One region of the Janthinobacterium kumbetense genome, then DNA from elsewhere that is predicted to be linked to it. Evidence: predicted binding sites of a transcription regulator. Region 1 holds the regulator's gene; each other region holds the start of a gene.
The links. The regulator sigma-54, encoded in region 1, starts transcription at its own class of promoters, with help from an activator protein. The targets are predictions, from matches to a motif close to TGGCANGNAANCTGCTTT.
Positions count from the first base shown of each region.

Region 2: NCG91_RS20190 (TorF family putative porin) is a predicted target of sigma-54. The motif match lies at 2,582-2,599, and genes of this name have one in related genera.
Region 3: pedF (cytochrome c-550 PedF) is a predicted target of sigma-54. The motif match lies at 1,741-1,758, and genes of this name have one in related genera.
Region 4: adh (aldehyde dehydrogenase) is a predicted target of sigma-54. The motif match lies at 2,221-2,238, and genes of this name have one in related genera.

Region 1 is NZ_JAMQGR010000002.1:193,274-197,484, forward strand. Features, by position in the region: gene NCG91_RS08250 (enoyl-CoA hydratase/isomerase family protein) at 1-638, opposite strand, end outside; gene hpf (ribosome hibernation-promoting factor, HPF/YfiA family) at 767-1,129, opposite strand; gene NCG91_RS08260 (RNA polymerase factor sigma-54) at 1,199-2,677, opposite strand; gene lptB (LPS export ABC transporter ATP-binding protein) at 2,682-3,437, opposite strand; gene lptA (lipopolysaccharide transport periplasmic protein LptA) at 3,437-4,018, opposite strand; gene lptC (LPS export ABC transporter periplasmic protein LptC) at 4,044-4,211, opposite strand, start outside.
Region 2 is NZ_JAMQGR010000008.1:1,633-5,843, reverse strand. Features, by position in the region: gene NCG91_RS20200 (ammonium transporter) at 1-1,372, opposite strand, end outside; gene NCG91_RS20195 (P-II family nitrogen regulator) at 1,384-1,722, opposite strand; gene NCG91_RS20190 (TorF family putative porin) at 1,734-2,501, opposite strand; gene NCG91_RS20185 (accessory factor UbiK family protein) at 2,771-3,019, shown strand; gene NCG91_RS20180 (YifB family Mg chelatase-like AAA ATPase) at 3,134-4,211, shown strand, end outside.
Region 3 is NZ_JAMQGR010000021.1:13,254-17,464, reverse strand. Features, by position in the region: gene NCG91_RS27420 (RtcB family protein) at 1-627, shown strand, start outside; gene rtcA (RNA 3'-terminal phosphate cyclase) at 644-1,663, shown strand; gene pedF (cytochrome c-550 PedF) at 1,794-2,279, shown strand; gene NCG91_RS27405 (substrate-binding periplasmic protein) at 2,305-3,138, shown strand; gene NCG91_RS27400 (TonB-dependent receptor family protein) at 3,198-4,211, opposite strand, start outside.
Region 4 is NZ_JAMQGR010000021.1:8,474-12,684, forward strand. Features, by position in the region: gene NCG91_RS27380 (PQQ-dependent methanol/ethanol family dehydrogenase) at 1-120, opposite strand, end outside; gene NCG91_RS27385 (DUF779 domain-containing protein) at 170-559, opposite strand; gene adh (aldehyde dehydrogenase) at 615-2,135, opposite strand; gene NCG91_RS27395 (beta-propeller fold lactonase family protein) at 2,480-3,436, opposite strand; gene NCG91_RS27400 (TonB-dependent receptor family protein) at 3,641-4,211, shown strand, end outside.

The DNA.
Region 1 (4,211 bases):
ACCGGCAAGGCCTCGCCCGGCGTCGATTCAAACAGGTCCAGCAGCGCCCCCATCTGTGCTTCGGGCAGGTAGACATCGGCCAGGCCCGTGTACAGGGCGTCGGCCGCGTTGATCGTCAAGCCCGTCAAGCCCACGTACAGGCCCAGCTGGCCAGCCAGGCGGGACAGGAAATAACTGCCGCCCACGTCCGGGAACAGGCCGATATTGACTTCCGGCATGGCCATGCGCGTGCGGCCCGTCACGATGCGCAAGCGGTTGCCTGGCCCGGCTTGCGCCACGCCCATGCCGCCGCCCATCACCACGCCATCCATCACGGCGATATACGGTTTCGGGTAGAAATGAATTAAATGATTTAAAGCATATTCTTCCGTAAAGAAATCTTCCAGCAAGGCGCTGCCGCCTTGCGGCGTGGCCAGACCCGCATCGTAAAAGAAACGGATGTCGCCGCCGGCGCACAGGGCCTTGTCGCTGCTGGAGCGGATCACGACGGCGTCCACCTGCGGATCGTCGCGCCAGGCCAGCAGGGCCGCGCTCAGCGCGCGCACCATCTCCAGCGACAGGGAATTCAAGGCTTTCGGACGGTCGAGCACGATGTGCCCGGTGCGGTTGCGGATGGAAGTCTGGACGAAGTCGCTCATGGCAGGCAGGAAAGAAGTGAAAGTGCGAATATTCTAATGCCTGCGCGGGGAACATTGCGTTCCGCTGGGCGCAAAAAAGGGCGCAATGTGCGCCCTTAGTTGATCACAACTGCTGGAAGCGGGTGGCCTTAGACGGCGACGACGGCTTCTTCCTCGGAGTTGTCTGGCAGATGCTTGATCGCCTCTTTACCGTGCCCTTGCACTTTGGTTTTGTATTTCATCACTTGCCTATCGAGCTTGTCGATCAGGGTATCGATCGCGGCGTACAGGTCGTGCGCCAAGCTTTCCACATAGACAGTCTTGCCGCTCAAACGCAGGTTGACTTCAGCCTTTTGACGTTTTTCTTTCTCTTTGAGGTTATCCACGGTCAGAATCACGGCGATATCGATGACTTGATCGAAATGACGTTTCACGCGCTCCAGCTTCGTTTGTACGTATTCACGGATGGCTGGTGTCACTTCGAGATGATGTCCGCTGATGGTGAGATTCATACACACTCCTAAAGATGATCGGGTTCGTGCGGTCCATCCTATCCGGCCCGCAGAGGAACCGAAAAAAACTTACAAACACTTACGCAGGCTCACTGGCGGAATTTTTAATGCTTCCCGGTATTTGGCAACAGTACGTCGCGCAATCACCATGCCTTGTTCCCCCAGCATGTCCGCAATCTTACTGTCGGATAAAGGATTTTTAGGGTCTTCTGCTCCTGTCAGTTGCACGATCAATGCCCGTATCGCCGTCGATGACGCTTCGCCCCCCGCTTCGGTGGCGACGTGGCTACCAAAGAAATATTTCAACTCGAACATGCCGTGCGGGGTCAGCATGTACTTTTGAGTTGTTACCCGCGAGATAGTACTCTCGTGTAAACCCAGTGTATCAGCTATTTCACGGAGCACAAGGGGGCGCATGGCAACGGCCCCATGCGAGAAAAAGTTCTTTTGTCTTTCTACTATCGCCTGCGCCACGCGCAGGATCGTGTCGAAGCGCTGGCGCATATTCTTGATCAGCCACTTGGCTTCCTGCAACTGTGCGCCCATGGCGCCCTCCCCCTTGCCCTGCTTGAGCAAGTTGGCGTACATGGCGTTGACGCGCAGGCGCGGCATGACGTCGTTGTTCAGGGTGACTTGCCAGCCATTGCGCGCGCGCTTGACGACGACGTCGGGCACCACGTAATCGGACACGTCCGAGGCGAACACGGCGCCCGGATGCGGATTGCACTGGCGAATCACCGTCTGCGCTTCGCGCAAGTCTTCATCGTCGCAATCGAGGGCTTTTTTCAGCTTGTTGAAATCGCGCTGGGCAAACCAGGCCAGGTGCTTTTCCACGATCACGAGGGCCATGCGCCGCGTCACCATGGCGATGTGCGGCAAGCGCTTGATTTGCAGAGCCAGGCATTCGGACGCGTTGCGCGCGCCCACGCCCGGCGGATCGAAACTTTGCAGCAGCGACAAGGCCGTGCGCATCTCGTCGGCGTCGATTTCCAGCTCTTCCGGCAGGCGCGCCAGGATGTCGTCGAGCGACTCTTCCAGGTAGCCATTGTCGTCGAGCGCGTCGATGATCAGCTCGACCAGCGCGCGGTCGCGCAATTCGAGCACCGTCACGCGCATCTGCTCCATCAGGTGTTCGCGCAGAGTGCAGTGATGGGCCTCCAATTGCGGACGCGAATCTTCGTCGTCGGGCGCCTTGCCCCGGCTCGCCTCACTCCAGTCGCTGTCGCCGCCATCCGCGGCGGCCGGGCTGTCGCCCCCCTCGCCGTCAAACGCTTCCGCTTCGGCCGGCGCTGCGGGCGCCTCCTGGCCTGGTGGCTGGGGCGGCGCTTCGGCCGGTGCGGCCGTGGAGCTCAAGGCCCCGTCGGACAGCAGGCGCAGCGAGCGGTCGAGCGGATCGTCGAGGCGTTCGAGCAAGGGATTGTCCGTCAGCAATTGCTCGAGTTCCTGGTGCAATTCCAGAGTAGACAATTGCAACAGGCGTATCGATTGCTGCAACTGCGGCGTCAGTGCCAGGTGCTGCGAAGTGCGCAGCTGCAATGATTGTTTCATTGGCTTACATGCGGAAGTGTTCGCCCAGATAGACCCGGCGTACCGACTCGTTCGCAATGATGTCGTCGGGGCGTCCCGACGCCAGCACCGAGCCCTGGTTGATGATGTAGGCGCGGTCGCAAATACCCAGCGTCTCACGCACATTATGATCGGTAATCAGCACGCCGATATTGCGCTCCTTCAAGAAACGCACGATGCGCTGGATCTCGATCACGGCGATCGGATCGACGCCGGCGAACGGCTCGTCGAGCAGCACGAAACGGGGATCGGTGGCCAGCGCGCGGGCGATTTCCACGCGGCGGCGTTCGCCACCGGACAGGGACAGCGCCTGGTTCTCGCGCAGCTTTTCAATCTGCAAGTCGGCCAGCAATTTATCCAGCCGCTCCTCGATCTCGGCCTTCGTCAGCGGACGGCCTTCGACGGTCTGGATTTCCAGCACGGCGCGGATATTGTCTTCCACCGTCAGCTTGCGGAAGACGGACGCTTCCTGCGGCAGGTAGGACAGGCCCATCTGCGCGCGGCGGTGGATCGGCAGGCTGGAGATATCCACGCCGCTGATATCGATGCTGCCGCCATCGGACGGCACCAGGCCGACGATCATGTAGAACGAGGTGGTCTTGCCGGCGCCGTTCGGGCCCAGCAAGCCCACCACTTCGCCGCATTCGACTTGCAGCGAAACATCATGCACGACTTGCCGCTTGCCATAGGTTTTTTGCAGCCCGCGAACGATCAGGGTGCTGCCGCAACGTGTATTTTCCATTATTTCTTTCCTGGCGCGGGCGTGGCCGGCGCTTTCTCCGCTGCCGGCGCCTTGGTCTTCGGCTGGATCACCATGCGCACGCTGCCGCCATCGGCGGTGCTGGTGCCGCTGTTGGAATTTTCCATCGCAAATTCTTCCTTGCGGCTGTCATACGAGATGAAAGCGCCATTGGCCACATCGGTGACTTTCGCGCCTTCCAGGCGCGTCAGCTTGGCTCTGGAAAACAGTTTCACCACTTCCGTCTTGTTGTCGTATTCCACGCGCTCCGCTTCGCCTTCGACCCACAGGTCGCCCGCGCCATCGCGCTTCTGGCGGAAGGTCGCAAGCTTGCCGGGATCGGCCCAGAAGGTGATGAACTGGTAGCCTTGCGGGTCTTCCGTGATCAGGGCCCGGCCCGCCTTCATGGTCAGGGTCCCCTTGACCAGCACGACGTCGCCCGTCAGGGTGCGCACCTGCTTGACGTCATCGACGTGGCCGCTGCGTGCCGTGATGACGGCTTCCTTCTCGGAATCGGCCTTCTCGGCATGCGCCACGCCCATGATGGCCAGCGAAAATACGGTCAACAGCAAGATGTTCTTCATAGTATGGTTTCCTTGTTTCATTCTGTCATTTTGCCGCCGCGGCCGGGCGCGGTTTCGGCGGGAGGACCATGCGCAGCGCATTCTGCACTTCCACCACGCCGGTGGCGTTATTCGCCTTCATGCCGATGCCATTGATGCGCGAGGCGCCCGTCAGGATATCGACAGGCACGTCCGTTTCCATTCTTTCCTCGTC
Region 2 (4,211 bases), on a different contig from region 1:
CCTGGTGGCCGATCGAGTACGGATCCGCCGACATCTTGTTGGTGACATAGTCGAAGATACCCTGGCCGCCCAGTTGTGGTGCAGCAAACACGCCCGTCAGCAAGGCGCCCAGGATACCGCCCACGCCATGCACGCCGAATACGTCGAGCGAATCGTCGGCGCCGATCAGGCGTTTCAGGCCATTCACGCCCCACAGGCAGACGACACCGGCCAGCAAGCCGATGACCAGGCCGCCCATCGGGCCGACAAAGCCGGCCGCCGGGGTGATCGCCACCAGGCCGGCCACGGCGCCGGACGCGCCACCGAGCATGGAAGGCTTGCCCTTGGAAATCCATTCGCCAAACACCCACGACAGGGTGGCGGCGGCCGTTGCCAGCAAGGTATTGACGAAAGCCAAAGCCGCCACGTCGCCCGCTTCCAGCGAGGAACCGGCATTGAAACCGAACCAGCCCACCCACAGCAGCGACGCGCCGATCATGGTCATCGTCAGCGAGTGCGGCGCCATCGATTCGCGGCCGTAACCAACGCGCTTGCCGATCATGATGGCGCCCACCAGGCCGGCGACAGCGGCGTTGATGTGCACCACGGTGCCGCCGGCGAAGTCCAGCGCGCCTTTTTGCCAGATCCAGCCCGCCTTCAAGGCTTCGCTGGCCGAGGTGGCGGCATTGGTGATCAGGTCAGGACCGGTCCAGAACCACACCATGTGGGCCGCTGGCAGGTAGGCAAACGTGAACCACAGCACGACGAAGGCCAGCACGGCGGCAAACTTGGCGCGCTCGGCAAAGGCGCCGACGATCAGCGCGCAGGTGATGGCGGCAAACGTGCCCTGGAAAGCAACGAAGACGAACTCGGGAATGACGACGCCCTTGCTGAAGGTGGCGGCGGCGGCAAACGTGCCCTTGGCCGGATCCCAGATGCCGTTCAGGAACAGGCGGTCGAAGCCACCGAAGAAGGCGGTTTTTTCCGTGAAGGCGATCGAGTAGCCGTAGATGCACCACAGGACGATGACCAGCGCGAACACCATGAACACCTGCATCAGCACCGACAGCATGTTTTTCGAGCGCACCAGGCCGCCGTAGAACAGGGCCAGGCCAGGGATCGTCATCAAGATCACCAGCAATGTGCTGATCATCATGAAACTGGTGTCGCCCTTGTTGGCAACGGGCGCGGCGGCTGGCGCGGCAGCGGCCGGGGCTGGAGCGGCGGCAGCCGGAGCGGCTGCGTCAGGCACGGGCGTCACGGCCGGAGCGGCGACGGCCGCGGTCGTGGCAGCCTCCGTCTTGGCGGGCGCATCGGCAAAGCTCGGCGTGGCGACACCAAACGCACACAGACAGGCTATCCCGGCTAGCAATTTTGTTATATTTTTATGCATCAATATTCCCCTTAGAGCGCTTCGTTGCCGGTTTCACCGGTACGGATGCGGATGACCTGTTCCAGGTTGTAGACGAAAATCTTGCCATCACCGATTTTACCGGTACGCGCGGCGCCTTCGATCGCTTCGATGGCCTGGTCGACAATGGCGTCATCGACGGCCGCTTCGATCTTGGTTTTTGGCAAGAAATCAACGACATACTCGGCGCCACGGTAGAGTTCCGTGTGACCTTTCTGGCGGCCGAAACCCTTGACTTCCGTGACGGTAATGCCTTGCACATTGATAGCCGACAAGGCTTCGCGTACTTCGTCCAGTTTGAACGGTTTAATGATTGCAGTAATCATTTTCATGGCTGTCTCGCTTAAAAGGTTTTCGATACGGTCAGCACGAGACCGGATTTCGCCAGATTCTTGCCATTCGGTGCCAGCGATACGATATTGGCCTTGACGACCGCCAGTGCAACGGTCGCCATGCCGAAGTCCTTGGTCACGCCGATCTTGTAATCGCTGTAGCTGAGGGAATCGTTGTGTTCTACCTTCTGGCGCCCGGCGTGCAAATTCAAGATGTAACCGTCGTGCACCTCGACGTTGGCGCCCACGTCGAGGTAGCCGCTGTTCTTGCTGTCGGCCACGCCGAACAGATTGGTGGTCGAATGCGAGTACTTGATGTACGCGGGGCCATAGCCCAGCTGGCCGTACAGCTCGAAGGTGTTGGCATTGGTGCTCAGTCCATTCGATGGGTAGAAGTAGTACAGGCCGCCCACGTCATAGGTAAAATCCTTGCTGATCTCGCCCCGCTTGCCGCCGTAGATATCCCATTCCAGATTGGTATCGCCGCCGCCGTCCTTGATCCATTTGATACTCGACAGCCAGGTGCCCACATACAGGCCCGTCGGGTTATGGGTATAGTCGGCACCGCCGCTGATGGCCGGGTTCAAGCGGCTTTGCGAGATGCCGCGGTAACGATAGTCGCTGGTCAGCGCCACGTTGTAGCTCACCACGTTATCAGGTACCGCTTCGGCCGCAGCAGGCGCCGCCACTGCATCCTGGGCCATGGCGCTACCGCACAAGGCGGTCATGGCCAGCGTCAACGCTGCAGCTAAAGTCATGTTCTTGGACAGATTCTTCATGGCGATTCCCTTTTATTGAACTTTTAAAGCGGTTGAGGTTTAAAATCTTGGCTGGAGATCACAAAGCGTTCATACCTTCTTTAGCAGAATACGTGCCAGCTCTATTGCCACCTTGACAGGTGCATTTCCGTCCATACATACCCTGCACACGGCCAGGAATGCGGCAACGGACTGCTGAAGCACAATGAAGCGCCCAGTTTCGCACCAGATTAACGCCGCTGTGCACCGCAATGGTGCGATGCACAGGCCGCACCATAAAAGGACTGACCATGGACATGAATACCTTCTTTAACGACTTGCAAGGCAAGATCCATCAAGCCATCGAAAACTCGCCGGCCAAGGATATCGAGAAAAATGTGAAATCGATGATGACTCAGGGCTTCGCCCGCCTCGATCTCGTCACGCGTGAGGAATTCGATATCCAGGCGCAAGTGCTGGCCAAGACCCGTGCCAAACTGGATGCACTGGAATTGCGCCTGATCGAACTGGAAACGCGCCTGAACGATCCAAAAGCCTGAACCGCTGCTGCACGCAGGGCGCCGTAATCGGCGACCTTGCTGGCATACCTCAAGCCTCACACCTTTTCAAGCGCTAGACTGATCCTGCCCGCGTCCGCGCTACAGGGGAGTCTGATGAGCCTGGCCGTCCTGAAAAGCCGCGCCCTGGCCGGCATGGAGGCGCCCGAGGTAAGTGTCGAAGTCCACCTTGCCAATGGCTTGCCTTCGTTTACGATAGTCGGCCTGCCGGATACGGAAGTGAAGGAGTCGCGCGACCGCGTGCGTGCCGCGTTGCAAAACTGCGGCTTCGAGATGCCGGCGCGGCGCATCACGGCCAATCTGGCGCCGGCAGACTTGCCCAAGGAATCGGGCCGCTTCGACTTGCCCATCGCACTGGGCATCCTGGCTGCCTCCGGCCAGTTGCCGGGCGACCAATTACAGCACTATGAATTCGCGGGCGAACTGTCGCTGTCTGGCCAGTTACGTCCCATCCGCGGCGCCCTGGCCATGACCTTTGCCATGCAGCGCAGCCAGTCGGGCACGCCGCGCGCCTTCATCCTGCCGCAGGCGAACGCGGACGAGGCGGCTCTCGTCAGCGATGCCTGCATCTATCCCGCCCACAGCCTGCTCGAGGTCTGCGCGCATTTTGCCAGGCACGCCAGCCAGACTGCCCTGCAACGCCACCAGCCCGTGCTGGCAGCGCACGCTTTTCCCTATCCCGACTTTGCCGACGTGCAAGGGCAGCTGCAGGCACGACGCGCACTGGAAGTGGCGGCAGCGGGCGGTCACAACATCCTGATGGTGGGACCACCGGGCGCAGGCAAGACCATGCTGGCCAGCCGCTTCCCTGGCGTGCTGCCGCCCATGAGCGATGAAGAGGCGCTGGAATCGGCGGCCGTGCATTCGCTGGGCAGCCACTTCAAGGTGGAACATTGGAAACGGCGGCCCTATCGCGCCCCGCACCAGACGGCGTCCGGCGTAGCCCTGGTGGGCGGCGGCAACGTGCCGCGGCCAGGTGAAATCTCGCTGGCCCACTGCGGCGTGCTGTTTCTTGATGAAATTGCCGAATTCCACCGCCGGGTGCTCGACGTGCTGCGCCAGCCCATGGAATCGGGCGTGATCAGCATTTCACGCGCGGCACGCCAGGCCGAGTTTCCTGCCCGTTTTCAATTGATCGCCGCCATGAATCCCTGCCCGTGCGGCTATCTGGGCC
Region 3 (4,211 bases), on a different contig from region 1:
ACCCATTTCATCGAACTGGCCAAGCAGGATATGCGCACCCACTTCATCAACCTGCCCGACCAGGATTTGGCTTACCTGGCCGAGGGAACGCAGCATTACGACGATTACGTGGAAGCGGTGGGCTGGGCCCAGCGTTTCGCCCGCAACAACCGCGAAGTGATGATGCAGAACTTGATCGCCGCCGTGCGCACGGTCATCCATAAACCGTTCCAGACGCACGTGGAGGCCGTCAACTGCCACCATAACTATGTGCAGAAGGAGCACCACTTCGGCAAGGATGTATTGATCACGCGCAAAGGCGCCGTGTCGGCCCGCGCGGGCGAACTGGGGATCATTCCCGGCTCCATGGGCGCGAAGAGCTTTATCGTGCGGGGCAAAGGCAATACCGAGAGTTTCCATAGCTGCAGCCACGGCGCGGGACGCACGATGAGCCGCACGGAAGCGAAGCGGCGTTTCAACCTGGATGACCAGATCCGCGCCACGCAAGGCGTGGAGTGCCGCAAGGATGAAAACGTGATCGATGAAATCCCGATGGCTTACAAGGATATCGATGCGGTGATGCTGGCGCAGCGCGAGCTGGTCGATGTCGTGCATATCTTGAAGCAGGTCGTCTGCGTCAAAGGATAAGAGAGAGAAAACAGAGATGATAGAAATAGATGGAGCGCAAGGCGAAGGCGGCGGACAGATTTTACGTTCGGCGCTGAGCCTGTCGATGATCACGGGGCAACCGTTTCGGCTGAGTAACATTCGCGCGGGACGGGAAAAGCCCGGCTTGCTGCGCCAGCATCTGCTGGCCGTGCAGGCGGCAACCGCCATTTGCGGGGCGCGCACGACGCCGGTGGCGCTGCGCGCGTCGAGCCTGGAATTCGTTCCCGGCCCCCTGCGCGGCGGCGATTACCGCTTTGCCATCGGCAGCGCCGGCAGCTGCACCCTGGTGCTGCAAACCTTGCTGCCGGCCCTGCTGCATGCGGATGGGCCATCCACCGTGCGCATCACTGGCGGCACGCACAATGCCATGGCGCCGCCCGTGCATTTTTTGCAGCGCGCGTATGGCCGCATCCTGCAGCAGATGGGTGCCGAGGTGGAGATCGCGCTGCAACGCTACGGCTTTCATCCCGCGGGCGGCGGCGAGGTGACGGCCACCGTGCAACCGTGCCGGCGCTTGCAGCCGATTCAACTGCTGCAGCGCGGCGAACGGAAGGCGGGGTATGCGGAAAGCGTGGTGGCGGGCGTGCATGTGCAGGTGGCGCAGCGCGAGCTCGAGCGTGTCGCCAGCGGCATGGGCTGGAGCGGCAAGCAGCTGCGTCTCGTCGGCTTGCCGGCGGAGCAGGGGCCGGGCAACGTCCTGCTGCTGACCCTGGAGCATGAGCATGTCACGGAAGTATTTACTTCGTTCGGCGAAAAGTCCTTGCTGGCCGAGTCCGTGGCCAAGCGCCTGTTGAACGAGGTGCGCGCCTACCTCAAGACGGACGCGGCCGTCGGCGAGCATCTGGCCGACCAGCTCTTGCTGCCCATGGCGCTGGCGGGCGGCGGTACCTTCAGCTGCAACAAGGTGTCGCAGCATGCGCTGACGAATGCGGAGGTGATTGCCCGATTTTTGCCCGTGCGTATTACTTTCGAGCAGCAGGCGCGCGGCAGCATTTGCACGGTGGCCGCCGCCTGAGGCGCGCGGTGATACAACTACGTGTTGCAGCTGTTCCAAATTGATACATGGGCGGCCGGATGTGGGGCATAGACGCATGGCATGGCATTTGCTCTTCTTTGGTATTGACTAAAAAACCAAGGAGACCAGCATGACCTATTCCATTCGTACCCTGCTCGGCGTGGCGGCGGCCGGCGCCGTTGCCCTCACTTCCCTGCTGACCTTGCCGCATGCCTATGCGCACGGCAATGTCACGCCGCAAGGCGTCGACACCACGGGCTTGCCCAAGGTGGGTGACAAATGGCTCGAGCAAAACCCGTATCGGGGCAACAAACTGGCCTTGACGGTGGGCACATCTGCCTACAACCAGAATTGCGCCCGCTGCCACGGCATCGAAGCCATCTCGGGCGGCATCGCGCCGGACTTGCGCCAGCTGGACCGCGATTGTTTCGGTATCAAGAATGAGACAAAGAAACAGGCGTGCTACAAGGAAACGGACAATTACTACCTGACCACCATCCGCCACGGTAAAGTGCGCAATGGTGCCGTGTACATGCCGCCGTTCGAAGGCGTGTTCAACCAGGAAGCCATGTGGGCCATCAAGACCTATCTGGAAACGCGCCGCGAGTCGAATTAAGTCGAACTGATCACAAAGGAGTCCCATGCGTTCATTTCAATTCCGGGGCGCGCGCGCGATGATCTCGCTCGCTTGCCTGGCGCTGTGCGCCGCCGCGCCGGCGCGCGCCGACTGGCAAAAAGTGCAGCAGTCGGGCAGCCTGAAAGTGGCTGTGTACAACGAATTCGCGCCGTTTTCCGACAAGGGTACGGGCATCGATATCGATATTGCCGAAGCGCTGGCGAAAAAGCTGGGGCTGAAACTGAGCTTGCTGCCATTTCCCGCCGGCGAAAACCTCAACGACGATTTGCGCAATATGGTGTGGAAGGGACATTACCTCGGTTATGGCCCCGCCGATGTGATGTTGCATGTGCCGGTCGACAAGAAGTTGATGGCGGACAACGACAAGGTCGAGATCTTCGCGCCATACTATGTGGAAACCGTGCGCCTGGCGCGCAGTGCGCAAGCCGTGCCGCAATTCGATGGCGTCGCCTCGCTGGCCGGCAAGCGCATCGGTGTGGAAAAGGTGTCGATCGCGGCCATGCTGATGCTGGGCGAGGACAATGGCAAGTACCGCGACGACGTGCGCATCTTCGACACGGCAGCCGAAGCCTTGCAGCAATTGCAGACGGGCAAGCTCGATGCCGTGCTGGCCAACCGTTCGGAAATCGAATCGGTGCTGAAAAGCGATCCCGCTTTCCCCATGAGCGAAGTGGCGTTCGCCCGCCTGCCGCGTGCGGGCTGGGCCGTGGGCCTGGCCGTCAGCCGCCAGCAGCTCGACGTGGGCAAGTTGCTGCAGGCAGCCATGAACGAAATGGCGGCCAGCGGCGAATTGAAAGCCATCTTCGAGAAATATGGGGTGAAGGAAGCACGGCCATAGCAGGCCATGTTGAATGACAATAAAGCCCGCGCATCGGAAGAGGCGCGGGCTTTTTAGTTTTAGAAACTATATTGGGCGCTAACGCCCAGCAACCAATTACGTCCCGGTGCCGCTTCATAGTAGCGCTTGTTGCTGTCGCCGACGATGACGGAACCCACGTAGGTCTTGTCGAACAGGTTGTTCAGGCGGGCAAACTCCTTGAAGCGCCAATTGCCCACGTTTTGCCTGGCGTTGAAGCGCGCATTGAATACCGTGTAGCCGGGCGCCGGTTTTTCGATGTTGCTGTCTTCCGCGTAGACCTGGTTGCTGGCCACGCTTTCCAGCGCTGCGCCAAAACGGTCGAGCGTATCTTTCCAGGCCAGCTCCGCAAACAGGTTGGCGCTGGGTACGCCCGGCAAGCGGCTGCCTTCGCGCACGCCGCCAAATGCCTGGTCATACACGGCATGCAGGCTGGTGAGCGCCACTTTGGTCGTGAAGCCATATGGCAGGTTCGAATCCAGCGACACTTCCATGCCCTGGCGCAAGGTTTTACCCCCATTGCGATAGCTGGTGCGCCCGCCGCTGGACTTGTCGACCACTAGTTCGTCGTTGGTCTTGATCTGGAACAAGGCCGCATTCACGTGCGTGTTGTTGGCGATCCTGGCCTTGACACCCGCTTCCAGGTTGGTGCTGGTGGCCGGCTTCAAGTTGAAATTGAAGCCGCCGCCTGTGCCCGAGTAAAACAGTTCGTTCAAGGTTGGGGCCTCGAAACCGCGCGCGGCGCTGGCGTAGACGTTGACGTTCGGCGTCAGTTTATACAGCAGGCCCAGCACGGGCGTCGTGTGGCTGAACTCCAGGCTGCCGCTATCGTTGCCGTTGCTGAGGAAATGGTCGTCGACCGCCACTTTCATCTTGCTGTAGCGCACACCTGCGCTGAGCAGCCATGGGCCGCCTTGCCATTCCGCCTGGATATACGGATCGAGGCTGGAAACGACATCCTGCTCGTCGCGGCGCAGCTTGCCTTTCAATCCGTACACTTCGCCGATATAGTTCTCATAGCCGGTGCGGTCATCGCTGGAGCGGCCATAGTCGAT
Region 4 (4,211 bases), on a different contig from region 1:
GCCAAACGACAGGACGCTGGCCGGATTCTTTGCCGTGCTGTCGAGCATGGCATTGGTGACATTGCCCACGTCGGCCGCCTGGGCCAGCGATGCCAAACCCAAACCGATGAGTATCCCCATGATTTTTTTCTGCACAATCATCTCCCTCTGTTTTATTAGTATGTGTGTATCAAGTCTTGCGGTGCTCATGCGGCTGGGCATGCAACAGCGCGCACTCTTCATCGGTGAACAGGCGCGAGCGCGTCAAAAAGCGCTTGCCCGTGCCGTTGTCGAGTGAAAACATGCCGCCATTGCCATCGACCACATCGATAATCAACTGGGTATGCTCCCAGTACTCGAATTGCTCGAGTCCCATGTAGAACGGTGTGCCATTCAAATTGCCGAGATAAATGTCGGTGTCGCTGACATCGAACTCGCCCAGCGCGTAGCACATGGGCGCACTGCCGTCGCAGCAGCCGCCCGACTGGAAAAACATCAGCGGGCCGTGACGCTGGCGCAACTTGTCCATCATTTCCAGCGCCGCATCGGTGGCGACCACCCGGGCAATTGCTGCACTCATGGCATCCCTTTCTGCGCGCCGCGCCTGGACTGCAAGCGCGGCGCCTGTTGCCGGTTTAGAAGAAGCCCAGCGCTTTCGGGCTATAGCTCACCAGCAAGTTCTTCGTTTGCTGGTAGTGGTCGAGCATCATCTTGTGGTTTTCGCGGCCGATACCCGATTGCTTGTAGCCGCCGAACGCGGCGTGGGCCGGATACAGGTGGTAGCAATTGGTCCACACGCGGCCCGCCTGGATGGCGCGTCCCATGCGGAAGGCGCGCGAACCGTCGCGCGTCCACAGGCCGGCGCCCAGGCCGTACAAGGTATCGTTGGCAATCGCCAGCGCGTCAGCCTCATCCTTGAAGGTGGTCACGGACACGACGGGTCCGAAGATCTCTTCCTGGAAGATGCGCATCTTGTTATTACCCTTGAACACGGTCGGACGCACGTAGTAGCCGCCTTCCAGGTCGCCCGCCTGCGTATTGCGCTCGCCGCCGGCCAGCACTTCCGCGCCTTCCTGGCGGCCGATGTCGAGGTAGGACAGGATTTTTTCCAGCTGCTCCTGCGACGCCTGGGCGCCGATCATGGTGGCAGAGTCGAGCGGATTGCCCTGCTTGATGGCAGCCACGCGTTTCAAGGCCCGTTCGATGAATTTCTCGTAGATCGATTCCTGGATCAGCACGCGCGATGGGCAGGTGCACACTTCACCTTGATTCAGCGCAAACATCGCAAAACCTTCCAGGCACTTGTCGAAATAATCATCATCGGCATCCATCACGTCTTCAAAGAAGATGTTCGGCGACTTGCCGCCCAGCTCGAGGGTGACGGGAATCAGGTTTTGCGCGGCGTAGCCCATGATCAGACGGCCCGTGCCCGTTTCGCCCGTAAAGGCGATCTTGGCGATGCGCTTGCTCGACGCCAGCGGCTTGCCCGCTTCCAGGCCGAAACCGTTGATGATGTTCAGCACGCCCGGCGGCAGCAGGTCGCCGATCAGCTCGATCAACACCATGATGGAAGCCGGAGTCTGCTCGGCCGGTTTCAAGACGACACAATTGCCGGCCGCCAGGGCTGGCGCCAGTTTCCACACGGCCATCAGGATCGGGAAATTCCACGGGATGATCTGGCCCACGACGCCCAGCGGCTCATGGTAGTGATAGGCATAGGTTTCCGCATCGATTTGTGCGACGGAACCTTCCTGGGCGCGGATGCAACCGGCGAAGTAACGGAAATGGTCGATGGCCAGCGGAATGTCGGCATTCATCGTTTCGCGGATCGGCTTGCCGTTGTCGATGGTTTCCGCCGTGGCGATCAGGCTCAGGTTCTGTTCGATGCGGTCGGCGATACGGTTCAGGATATTGGCGCGCTCGGCAGGCGACGTCTTGCCCCATGCCTCCTTGGCGGCGTGCGCGGCGTCCAGCGCCAGCTCGACGTCTTCCGTCGTGGAACGGGCGATTTCGCAAAACGGCAAGCCCGTGATCGGCGTGATGTTAGGAAAGTATTCACCTTTTACTGGTGCAACGAATTTGCCGCCGATGTAATTGTCATAGCGTTGTTTGAAGGGATTGGCTACGCCCAGTTTGCTGATGTCTGCGAGATTCATGTCGTCCTCTATCGGGTTAATTAGAATGGAAATACTTAATTAAAATCAAACGTCCTGGTACAGATGGGGTGAGTACACGGAGTCTTCCGCAAATGCCGTGCCAGCTCGCCATCCCACTACAAACTTAGCCGGTTTTACCCCCGTTACAAGGGCGTGGCGTCAATCCCGGCCTGCTTTTCAGCGCATGCCCCGGACTTGGGTGGGGGCGTGGCGCTGTTTGCGTTTTGAACAAGGTGGCAGCATCCTGTTCCAATCCGGGCCAGCCCTGCTGTGCCGCCCCGTCGCCGCTGCACAATGGAACAGGTGTACCAGACTGGAACACCTGCGCCTGTGCCATGAAGGAATCAACGAATCACCACGCCCCATGGCAATTCACCCACGGCAATATCGGCCACCTTGCGCGCGCTGGCCGTGTCGATGACGGACACGCTGTTCGAGCGGCCATTCGCCACGTACAGCTTGGCGCCGTCCGGCGTGATGGCCATGTTCCACGGGCGCTTGCCGACGCCAATCGTGGCCGTGACCTGATTGCTGGCCGTGTCGATCACCATCACCGTACCGTCGATACCGTTCGAGACATACACTTGCTTGCCGCCGGGATGGACGGCGATGCCATTCGCATTCTTGCCCGCTGGAATGGTGGCAATCGCCTTGCGTGCGGCCATGTCGATCACGTAGACGGCATTGACCAGTTCGCACGCCACGTAGGCGCGGCCCGAGTCCGGACTGAAACCGATGCCGCGCGGCCGCAATCCCACGGCGATGGAAGCGACCTGGCGGCGTTGCGCCACATCAATGACATCGACTTGCTCCGCCTCTTCCGCGCTGACCAGCAGCCAGCGCCCATCCGGGCTGAAGACGGCGTGTTCCGGATTGCGTCCCTGCACCTTGATATCGGCGAGCAAGGTACCTGTCTGGCCATCGAGCAAGGCCACGCTATTGTTTTCCTCGACGGCAACGGCCACGTGACTACCGTCTTGCGAGGCGCTGACGCCTTCGGGCGACTTGCCCAGTGCCACCGTGCGCACGGGCGCGCCGCCAGCGTTGTCGATCAGCAGCAAAGCGCTGCTGGCGGCATCCGTGACAAACAATTGCCGCCCGGCAGGGTCGGCGGCGATGCCGCGCGGACGCTTGCCTGCGGCGATCTGGCGCACCACCTGGTCGGTCGCCGTGTCGATCACGCTCAAGGTGCCCGACTTTTCATTGGGAACATAGGCAAAGGGAGCGGCCTGGACAGCGGTGCTGGCGAGCGCCGGCAGCAGCCAGCACACCTGGCGCAGGCGCGAGAAGAAGTTGGGCATAATCACCTTTTCAATGGCAAAACGAGGGGAAAGCGCGCCGCATCGGCGCCTCTGACAATTACCGTATGCAAACGCCGTGCCACTGACACGCGTATAATTTCAGCCCACCAATGGAGACATGGCAGGCATATTGCTTGATACACCTACGCAGACCTGTACCGCGCACGCGATCAAGCAGGCTTTTATTCACATTGGAGAATCCGCATGCAGCATCGTTTCCGCCTGAACACCATCGCCAGCCTGTTTGTCGCCGGCAGCGCCACCCTCGCCCCCCATGTCTTTGCCGCCGAGGCAGCTGACCCGGCCAATGGGCAATTCATGGATACGGTGGTCGTCAGCGGCAGCCGCATCGCCCACCCCAGCCAGGAAGTGCCGGCCTCGATCGACGTGGTCGACAGCGCCCGCATCCAGGAGGGCCAAATCCGCGTCAACGCGTCGGAAGCGCTGGCCGCCGTGCCGGGCCTGGTCGTGCAAAACCGCCAGAACTACGCACAAGACTTGCAAATCTCGTCGCGCGGCTTCGGCGCCCGCTCGGCCTTCGGCGTGCGCGGCGTCAAGCTGATCAGCGATGGCATTCCCGCCAGCATGCCCGACGGCCAGGGCCAGGCCACCACCTTCAATCTCGATACGGCCGAGCGCATCGAAGTGCTGCGCGGACCGTTTTCTGCCATCTACGGCAACCATTCGGGCGGCGTGATCCAGCTGTTTTCCAAGGATGGACAAAATCCCCCTTCCGTCGAACTGAATGTGACGGGCGGCAGCTACGGCACCAGCA